Regions from separate parts of the Oerskovia sp. NPDC060287 genome, predicted to be linked through region 2. Evidence: riboswitches for the same ligand, from Rfam matches in the RefSeq annotation. Region 2 holds a riboswitch; the other holds the start of a gene.

Evidence for each region. Region 2 has a riboswitch for FMN ahead of ribD (bifunctional diaminohydroxyphosphoribosylaminopyrimidine deaminase/5-amino-6-(5-phosphoribosylamino)uracil reductase RibD). Riboswitches for the same ligand answer to the same signal wherever they lie in the genome.
Region 1: linked by a shared signal. The riboswitch ahead of pnuC (nicotinamide riboside transporter PnuC) and the one ahead of ribD (bifunctional diaminohydroxyphosphoribosylaminopyrimidine deaminase/5-amino-6-(5-phosphoribosylamino)uracil reductase RibD) in region 2 are both predicted to bind FMN.

What each region holds. Positions count from the first base shown of each region.
Region 1 covers NZ_JBHXBO010000068.1:2,064-7,194, forward strand. Annotated here, with positions in the region: gene ACFWFR_RS08295 (acyl-CoA dehydrogenase family protein) at 1-632, opposite strand, end outside; gene ACFWFR_RS08300 (VOC family protein) at 785-1,210, opposite strand; gene pnuC (nicotinamide riboside transporter PnuC) at 1,321-2,064, opposite strand; FMN riboswitch at 2,237-2,362, opposite strand; gene ACFWFR_RS08310 (helix-turn-helix domain-containing protein) at 2,482-3,291, opposite strand; gene ACFWFR_RS08315 (hypothetical protein) at 3,528-4,136, shown strand; gene ACFWFR_RS08320 (DUF1684 domain-containing protein) at 4,314-4,961, opposite strand; gene ACFWFR_RS08325 (hypothetical protein) at 5,020-5,131, opposite strand, start outside.
Region 2 covers NZ_JBHXBO010000230.1:133-5,263, forward strand. Annotated here, with positions in the region: gene rpe (ribulose-phosphate 3-epimerase) at 1-605, shown strand, start outside; FMN riboswitch at 758-883, shown strand; gene ribD (bifunctional diaminohydroxyphosphoribosylaminopyrimidine deaminase/5-amino-6-(5-phosphoribosylamino)uracil reductase RibD) at 999-2,255, shown strand; gene ACFWFR_RS16215 (riboflavin synthase) at 2,255-2,929, shown strand; gene ribB (3,4-dihydroxy-2-butanone-4-phosphate synthase) at 2,938-4,356, shown strand; gene ribH (6,7-dimethyl-8-ribityllumazine synthase) at 4,353-4,820, shown strand; gene ACFWFR_RS16230 (phosphoribosyl-ATP diphosphatase) at 4,952-5,131, shown strand, end outside.

The DNA.
Region 1 (5,131 bases), on a different contig from region 2:
TGGTTGTCGCCGTCCTCGCCGACCAGTCGCGCCCACAGCACCGTGATGTCGCCGCACGACCCGAAGCCGATCCACTTCTTCTCGCCGTCGATCACGAAGCCCTCGACGCCGTCGCGGGTCACGCGGCGGGCCGTGGTCTCGAGCGAGACCGAGTCCGAGCCGTGCGTGGGCTCGGTCAGGGCGAACGCGCCGAGCTTCTCGCCGCGTGTGAGCGGGCCGAGCCACTCGGCCTTCTGCTCGTCCGAGCCGAGGAGCTGGATCGAGCGCAGCGCGAGGCCGCCCTGGACGCCGCAGATCGTCGCGACCGAGCCGTCGCCGCGCGACATCTCCATCTCGGCGAGACCGGCGCCCATGAGGCTGATCCGGGGAGAGCCGGGGACGTCGACGCCGTCGCGCAGGAAGTCGAGCTCACCCATGCGCTTGGCGAGGCCGAACGGCACCTCGGCGCGCTCCCAGTACCCGTCGATCACGGGCAGGACCTCGTCCTGGACGAACGTGCGGACCCGCTGCTGCAGGTCGCGGTCGGCGTCGGTCGCGTCCGAGAACGCGCCGGCGTAGTCGATGCCGAGCGGCTGCGAGAGGTCGTAGTCCGGCTCGGTCACGTTCTGGCGGACGGGGTTCTCGATCGTCATGGGGGATGCTCCCGGTGTCGGGCCGGACGTCGGTGTCGGGCGATACACCCCATGGTGCGTGATATCGCGTCTCAGGTCAAGAGACGCGGTATCAGCGGCGATCGCGGAGCCCCGCCCGGGGTACGCACGACCCCGGGCGACGGGTCTCCCGGTCAGGCCTGGGCTGGACCCGAGATGTTCACGAGCCAGCTCACGCCGAACCCGTCGACGCACATGCCGAACGCGTCGCCCCACGGCGCGACCTCGAGCGGCACGGTCACGCTCCCGCTCGACGACAGCTTGTCCCAGTAGCCGCGCAGCTCGGCGTCGTCCGCCTGCTCGCCGCTCAGCGAGATCGAGAATCCCGCGCCGGTCGGGACCTCCATCGAGCTCGGGGTGTCCGCGGCCATGAGGACCAGGCCGTGGGGGGACTCGAGCTGGGAGTGCATGACCTTGTCGGCGTCGGCCGGGTCCTCGGAGGCCTGGAAGTCGGCGAACGTGCTGATCGTCAGCTCGCCCCCGAACACGTCGCGGTAGAACTCGATCGCTTGTCGTGCGTCGTCGCGGAAGTTCAGGTAGGGGTTGAGTCGCGTGGCCATGGTGGTGCCGCCTTTCCCGTCGCGTCGTCGAGCCGGATGCGGGTGCGCTGCGCAGCGGCGCACCCTTTCCGAGTATCCGCCCGCGGCGGGGCCGACGGCAGGGGGGAGCGTCAGTCCCGTCCGACGACGGCCGCCCCCGCGCTCTCGTCGGGGTGCGAGCCCGCGAGCCGCAGGGCCTTGGCACGTCGGTCGATCCGCCACCACACGAAGAACCCGACGAGCGTGAACGCCCCGTAGAACACGTACATGAACGCGGACGCGTAGAAGCCGGCGTCGACCAGCAGGGGCACGCCCACGATGTCGACCGCGACCCAGATCAGCCAGAACTCGACCCAGCCCTTGGCCATGCCGTACGTCGCGAGCAGCGAGCCCATGAAGATCCAGGCGTCGGCCCACACGGGCTCGTAGGACTCGAGCATCCGGAAGATCGGGGTCAGGACGAGCGTCCCGCCCACGAGCGCCACGACGAGGAAGACGCGTTGCCGCCACGTGGCCCACCGGGGTTCGACCGACACCCCGTGGCTGTCCGCGTCGAGGTTCGCCGCGTCCTGGCCGAGGCGCGCGCGGGTGCGCCGCCACTGGACCCAGCCGTACACCGACACGACGACGAACATGACCTGGCGTCCGGCCTGGCCGAGCAGGTTGACGGGGTTGGGCGTCGCGAACACCGCGCCCAGGAACACCGTGAGGAGCAGCAGGTTGCCGACGATCCCCACGGGCCACGCCCAGATCTTGCGGCGCATGCCTCCGAGCGCGGACGCCAGGCCGAACCCGTTGCCGACGATCTCCCGCCACAGCAGGTGCTGGCCGCCGATCGTCAGCTGCGCGTCGAAGAGCGCGTGGATCAGGTCCATCGATGTTCCCTCGTCCTGGGCACGGCGGCTCCGGGGTGAGGGCGGGCGCCTGGTCGGGGATGCCCTGTCCGGGCTGCCCGACGGCGGCGCTCACCACGGCGAGACCGGTCCCGACGGTCGTGGGCGGGCTCGACGGATCGTCGTGCCCGACCCGGCCGGGGACGGCCGTGCCGCACGTGCTTCCTCCCATCCGGACTTTCACCGTCGGTCCTGGAGTTCCACCAGGTCAACCGCGCGTGGGCGCGGGTCGCGGACTGTCACCGCCGGCTCGGAATTGCACCGACCCCGGAGCACGTTCGTGCGTACTGCTTGCTGTAGTGCTGCAACCGCCGATGGTACCGGTGCATTCCCGGGGCTCGTCGGTGCTGTGCCGAGTGCGTGGTTCGGCTGCGACACGCCCGGCGAGCCGCAGCCGAATCACGCACTCAACGCGTCGCGCACGGCCCGGGCCACCTCGTCGGGGTCGACGTCGCCGTCGAGCACGGTCACGACGACGCGGCGGGTCGGCACGGTACCGACGGTGGTGTCGGCAGCGGGGCCCGCCGTCGGACCGTCGCCCGCCTCGCCCCCGGTGCGCCCGGGTGACGTGGACGACTGGGGTGGCTCCGTCGTCGGGCCTGCGGGGTTGCGGGCCGCGCGGCGCAGGTCCGCGAACGCCTCCTCGAGCTCGGGACGCAGGTCCTGGTCGGGGTCGCGCAACCAGCGGCGCAGGATCGCGTTGTGCACCGCGACGACCGACGCCGCGAACGCGACCGACGCGGTCGAGTTCCGGGTGTCGGCGGGCAGGGTGTCGCGCAGGTAGGACGTGAACGCCCGCTCGTAGCGGTGCGTGGTCACGAGCTCGCGGTCGCGCAGCGCGGGCACGTCCTGCAGGAGACGGTGCCGTGCGACCGACGTCTCGCGCTGGCCCACGTGGTGGTCGAACACGAGCCGGGCCGCCTTGCACACCTCGACGTACGGGTCGACGTTCTCGAGCTCCTCGGGGGTGACGCCCCGCGCGGCGGGGCGGGTCTCCCCGAGGAGGACCACGACGGCGTCCAGGAGCAGCTCGTGGTCCGCGAAGACCACGTCCTCCTTGGAGCGGAACCGTCGGAAGAACGTGGCCCGGCTGATCTGCGCGGCGTCGGCGATGTCCTCGACGGTCGTCTGCTCGTAGCCCTTCCGGGTGAACAGCTCGATCGCCGCGTCGACCGCCTGCGCGTGCGTGTTGCTTCGTGCGGCACTCATGAACGGGACGGTACACCGCGTGCTGCGGGCGGGGCATGCCGCGGGGAGGCCGTGGGCGGGGGCTGCTCGGCAGATGGTCCGTGCGTGGTCGCCGCATCGGGCGACACTGGGTCGGCGGCTGGTCGCCGCGCGCCGTGCCGTCGGGTCGGCGGCTGGTCGCCGCGCGCCGTGCCCGACGGCGTCGCTACAGTGACGAGAGAGGCGGAGACAGGCTGACGCGACCGGAGGCGACGCGCATGACGGACGGCGACGAGACGCGGGCGGCAGGCTCCGGAGAGGGCGCTGAGGGCAGCGCGCACGGGGGCGAGGGCGAGCCGGCCGCGCGCTCGTGGAAGAACGTCGACCACCACGCCCAGCGGGACAGCCTGAGCGACCGGTTCGCGCGGGGCGGCCCTGCCGACTTCCTCTACGGCGCCGTGGTCGCAGGGTTCATGCTCGCGGTGTCGAGCACGCACGACGCGTCGAGCGAGTTCGTCGTGGCCGCGGTCGCGGGCGTGCTGATCGTCTACTGGGCCGCGCACGTGTACGTGTCGGCGCTCGGAGGGCGTTTCCGGGACACCGAGCACTCCGTTGCCGAGCGGCTGAGGCTCGCGTCCTCCGAGGAGGTGTGGGTCCTCCTCGGCGGGGTGCCGGCGCTCGCGGTCTACCTCGTGGGCCGGTTGTTCGGCCTCGACGTGCCGGGGGCTGCGCTGCTCGCGCTGTGGTTCACCGTGATCATGCTCGCGGTCCTCGGGCACCTGGCAGCGCATCGCGCGGGGGTCCGGGGCTGGGCCCTGACGGTCGAGACCGTGATCGCGGGGGCGTTCGGTCTGCTGATCATCGGGCTGAAGTCGCTCCTGCACTGAGACCGGTCGCGTGGCGGCATCGCCGGGCCGAGGGGTGACCGAGCCGCTGTCCTCCGGAGGTCGTCGTCCGCACAGCCACCACAATTGTTGTGGCGGCAGAGAAAACACACCCGGGGGTAGCGCCCGACGTGCCCGGCGCACCTGCCCGGCGTGCCCGTCACCAGGGCCCGGCGAACGCTACGCCGCGGCCCGCACCAGCTCCCCGCACGTCAGCTCGACCGCGAGCGTGTTCCCCGCCGGGGCGAGCGGGCACGCCCACGCCGGGTCGTACGCGCACGACGGGTTGTACGCGAAGTTGAGGTCGACGACCAGGGGCGCGTCGCCGTCGGGCACGGGACGGGAGGACGCGGACCCCAGGTCCGCGCCCTTGATCGTGTCCAGGAGGTACCGCCCCCCGCCGTACGTCGCTCGCGACCGGTCCTTGACCGGCACGAACAGACCGCCCCCGTACGACCGCAGCGCCCACACGTCCAGCGACCCCAGCCCGGGCAGGTCGAGGCTCCCGACGCGCTCGAACGGCACCACACCGTCGGTGCCCGTCGGGACGTCGAGCCGCACCGCTGCGGGAGTGCCGCGCGCCGGGTCGGGCACGAGCGGCACCTCGAAACGCATCGCGGCGTCGTACGGACCGACCGGGACCCCGGTGAACGCGGCCCGGTCCTCGGGCAGGAGCGGCGAGGCCGGGTGCTCGGCCAGGAGGTCGTCGCGCGACGCGACCCAGTACTCGTGCGCGGCCGCAGGGTCCTCGACAGCCACGTCGCGGACGCGCGCGTACAGGTGCTGGACGCGACGGCGCCAGTCGACGACGTGCAGCTCGGTGATCATCTGGCCAGCGTGTCAGCCCGGAAGCGCACCGGCACCTCGATCCGACCGCTCGGCCGGCCTAGAAGGTCGGCAAGACCCTCAACCACCCGAACGCGTACCGGAACGGCGAGCTCGCTCCGGCCCACAGCACTCCCCACGCCCCCGCACGGTGCCGGACGGCCTCGACGACG
Region 2 (5,131 bases):
ACCTGGGCGCGATCGCGACCGCCGACTACGCGCACGTCGACGTGATGGACAACCACTTCGTGCCCAACCTGACCCTGGGTCTGCCGATCTTCGAGCGCCTGGTCCAGGTGTCCCCGGTGCCGATCGACGCGCACCTCATGATCGCCGACCCCGACCGCTGGGCGCCGGGCTACGCCGAGGCGGGCGCCGCGTCCGTCACGTTCCACGCCGAGGCCGCCACGGCCCCCGTGCGCCTGGCGCGCGAGCTGCGCCGCCTGGGCTCGCGCGCGGGCCTCGCGCTGCGTCCCGCGACGTCGGTCGAGCCGTTCCTGGACCTGCTGCCCGAGTTCGACATGCTCCTGGTCATGACGGTCGAGCCCGGGTTCGGCGGCCAGTCCTTCATCGAGGGCACGCTGCCCAAGATCCGCCGCATCCGCGACGCGGTGTCCGAGGCCGGGCTCGACGTGTGGATCCAGGTCGACGGCGGCGTCTCGCGCGCCACGATCGAGCGCGCGGCCGAGGCCGGCGCCAACGTGTTCGTCGCGGGCTCCGCGGTCTACGGGGCGGAGAACATCCCCGAGGAGATCGCGGCCCTGCGGGCGCTCGCGGAGGGCCACGCGCACTGACGCCGTTCACATCGGTCCAGCCCGCGGGACGGGCGGGGCCGCGTGCCTGCCGGCCGACGCCGGTGTGGCATGCTGGGTGGAGACGAGAAGCCGGGCCCGGTGCGCACCTTCGGTGGGCGGGGTCCGGGCTCGAGCGCATGAGCAGTACGCACACACGTGCTCCGGGGTCGGTGTAATTCCGAGCCGGCGGTGACAGTCCGCGACCCACGCCTCGGCGTGGTTGACCTGGTGGAACTCCAGGACCGACGGTGAAAGTCCGGATGGGAGGAAGTACGTGGCGGCGCGGGGCGGAGCCCTGTGCCGTGGTGTCGTGACGTCCGTGGACCCTCAGGGGTCCCCGTGGCGTCGCCGACCCCTCACCCCGGAGCATCGTGCTCACCGGGAGGAGGACGCATGGGCGCCAGGCCCACCCTGACGATCGACGCCGCGATGGTGCGCGCGCTCGAGCTGGCCGCGCGCGGCCCCGCGCACGGCCCCAACCCGCGCGTGGGCGCCGTCCTGCTGGGACCCGCGCCCCGGCCGCTGGACTCCCTGCCCGACGCCGCCGCTCCCGGCCCCGTGGACGACGCACCCCGGGCGGTGCTCGCCGAGGGCTTCCACCGGGGCGCGGGCAGCCCGCACGCCGAGGCCGCGGCCCTGGCCGACGCCCGCGAGCGCGGCGTGGACGTGCGCGGCGCGACGGCCGTGGTGACGCTCGAGCCCTGCAACCACACCGGACGTACCGGGCCGTGCGCGCAGGCGCTGCTGGACGCGGGCGTGGCGGAGGTCGTGTACGCCGTGGGGGACCCGAACCCCGTCGCGACCGGCGGCGGCGAGCGCCTGCGCGCGGCCGGGGTGCGCGTCGCCGCGGGGCTGCGCGAGGCCGAGGGCGAGCGCCTGCTCGGCCCGTGGCTGGTGGCCGTGCGCCGGGGGAGCCCGTACGTGACCCTCAAGCTCGCCACGACCCTGGACGGGCGGGTCGCCGCGGCGGACGGCACCTCGCAGTGGATCACCGGACCGGCCGCGCGCGAGCACGCCCACCGGGTGCGGGCACAGGTCGACGCGATCCTCGTGGGCACCGGGACGGTCCTGGCCGACGACCCGTCGCTCACGGCGCGCACCCCCGTGCCGGCACCGGGTGGGGCCGCCGAGGGCGAGCACGAGGCGGGGCTCGCGGGGCACCGGCCGGTGCGCGCCGCTGGTGGGGTGGTCGGGCTGGAGCCCGGGCTCGCGGGGCATCAGCCGGTGCGGGTCGTCGTCGGGCTCCGTGACCTCCCGCCGCACGTGCGGCTCGCGCCAGGAGGGTCCTGGACCACCGACGGCGGCGGCCCCGTGCTGCACCTGCGCACGCGCGACGTCCGCGCGGTCCTGGCCGAGCTGGCCGGGCGCGAGGCCCGCCACGTCCTGGTCGAGGGCGGCCCCGGCCTGGCGACCGCGTTCCTCGCGGCCGGGGCCGTCGACGAGATCCACGCCTACCTCGCGCCGGTCCTGCTGGGCGCGGGCCTGGGCGCGGTGGGCGACCTGGGCGTGACCACGCTCGCGGGCGCCCCGCGCTTCGTCACGCACGACGTGCGCCGCCTGGGCGCGGACGTCCTGGTCGTGGCCCGCGCCTCGCCCTCCGCCCACCCCCTGACCACCGTCCCCAGCACCACCCCCGAACAGGAGAGCTGATGTTCACCGGAATCGTCGAAGAGATCGGTACGGTCCGCGAGATCGCGTTCCCGGGCGGCCAGGAGTCCGACGCGGTCCTGACCGTGCACGGCCCCCTCGCCACCTCGGACGCGCACCTGGGCGACTCGATCGCCGTCAACGGCGTGTGCCTGACCGTCACGGGCGTGGGACAGGACGGCACGTTCACGGCCGACGTGATGCCCGAGTCGTTGCGCCGCACCGCGCTCGGTGACCTGGTCGCGGGCTCGCCCGTGAACCTCGAGCGGGCCGTGCGCGCCGACACGCGCCTGGGCGGGCACATCGTCCAGGGCCACGTCGACGGCGTCGGCGAGCTCGTGCGCCGCACGCCGGGCGGGCGGTGGGACGACCTGGTCCTGTCCGCGCCCGCCGGCCTGACCCGCTACGTCGCGGAGAAGGGCTCGATCACGGTCAGCGGCGTCTCCCTGACCGTGACGCACGTGGACGAGACCACGTTCGGCGTCTCCTTGATCCCCACGACGCTCGAGGCCACGATCCTCGGCTCGCTCGTGCCGGGGGGCCGGGTCAACCTCGAGGTCGACGTGATCGCCAAGTACGTCGAGCGCCTGCTGGGCGCTCGCGGGACCCACGCGTCCGGCGCCCCGGGCTCGACGACCGCCGCCGACCTGCTCGGTACGAGCGCAGCACAGGAATGAGCACCGCCATGAACACCGTCCCGGGCAGTCACGAACCTGTCGCCCCCACCGCACCGCACGTGGACCCCGTGCGCACCGGCACCGTCGAGGAGGCCCTGGACGCGATCCGCGCGGGGCGCCCCGTCCTGGTCGCGGACTCCCCGGACCGTGAGAACGAGGCCGACGTGATCTTCGCGGCCCGCACCGTGACCCCCGAGTGGGTCGCGTGGACGATCCGCCACTCCTCGGGCTACCTGTGCGCGCCCATGCCGGCCGCGCGCGCCGACGCCCTGGACCTGCCGCTCATGGTCCCGCACAGCCAGGACCCGCGGCGCACGGCGTACACGGTCACGGTCGACGCCGCCACGGGAGTGACCACGGGCATCTCCGCGGCCGACCGTGCCCGGACCCTGCACGTCCTGGCCGACCCGGCCTCGGGCTCGGGCGACCTCATCCGCCCCGGGCACGTCCTGCCCCTGCGCGCCGTGCCCGGCGGGGTGCTGCACCGTGCCGGGCACACCGAGGCCGCGGTGGACCTGGTGCGCCTGGCCGGGGCGGGGGAGGTCGGGGGCATCGCCGAGCTCGTCAACGACGACGGCACCATGATGCGGCTCGACGACGCCGCGCACGCCGCGCAGGAGGCGGGCCTGGTCCTGATCACCATCGCGGACCTCATCGCGTGGCGCCGCGAGCACGACCCCGTCGTGCCCGAGCACGAGGCCGGGCCGTCGTCCGCGCCGCGCGTGCAGGCCACGAGCGTCGCGGACCTGCCCACCGCGCACGGGCACTTCCGCGTCCACGGCTACCGCGACCTGCGCACGGGGGCCGAGCACGTGGCCCTGGTGCCGGTGGCCGTGCCCGCCGGGGGAGGGGGCGCCGTCGACCCGGCTCCGGGCGCGACGGTCGCCGCGCCGCTCGTGCGCGTGCACTCCGAGTGCCTGACCGGGGACGCGTTCGGGTCGCTGCGCTGCGACTGCGGCCCCCAGCTGCAGGCCTCCATGGAGCGCGTGGCCGCCCAGGGCGGGGCCGTGGTGTACCTGCGCGGGCACGAGGGCCGCGGGATCGGCCTGCTCGCCAAGATCGGCGCCTACGAGCTCCAGGACGCGGGCTTCGACACCGTCCAGGCCAACCTCGAGCTCGGCTGGCCCGTGGACCGGCGCGAGTACGGGGCTGCGGCCGCGATCCTGACCGACCTGGGCCTGGACCGCGTCACGCTGCTGACGAACAACCCGGCCAAGGTCACCGGCCTGGCCGCGCACGGCATCGACGTCGTGGACGCCCACCGGCTCGAGGTCGGGCACGGCGAGCACAACCACGGGTACCTCATGACCAAGAAGGTCGCGATGGGCCACCTCCTGGACACCCTGGAGATCACGCCCGAGCAGGGTACCGGGCCCGTCCCGACCGACCCCACCACACCCACCACCACCGAGGAGAGCGACCGATGAGCGGCGCAGGAGCACCCCAGATCACCGTCGACGGCACCGGGCTACGGATCACCGTGGTCGCCGCCAGCTGGCACACCGAGGTCATGGACGGCCTCCTCGCGGGGGCCCGCCGGGCGCTCGCGGCCGCGAACGTCACGCACGTCAAGGAGATCCGCGTCCCGGGCTCGTTCGAGCTGCCCGTGGCCGCGGCGCGGGCGGCCGAGCGCGGCACGGACGCGGTGATCGCGCTCGGCGTCGTGATCCGTGGGGGTACCCCGCACTTCGAGTACGTGTGCTCGGCCGCGACCACGGGCCTGACGGACGTCTCGGTGCGCACGGGGGTCCCGGTGGGCTTCGGGGTCCTCACGTGCGACGACGAGCAGCAGGCGCTGGACCGTGCGGGGTTGCCGGGCTCGCGCGAGGACAAGGGGGCCGAGGCCGTCGAGGCGGCCATCGCGACGGTCGTGGCGCTGCGCGACCTCTGACGTCTCCTGCGCCTGTCGCCCGTCCTGACGTCGCCCCTCGTCGTCAGGGCGGGCGAGAGGGTGGGGGACGACGGGTGACCGGTGGGCGGGACGGTTGGGCCCGCCGGTCACGGGGCGACTACCCTGGTCGGGTGAAGACGTTCGAAGGGCTGTTCGCCGAGCTCACCGAGAAGGCCACCACCCGACCCGCCGGTTCCGGCACGGTTGCGGAGCTGGATGCCGGTGTCCATGCGATCGGGAAGAAGATCGTCGAGGAGGCCGCCGAGGTGTGGATGGCGGCCGAGTACGAGGGTGACGACAAGACGGCCGAG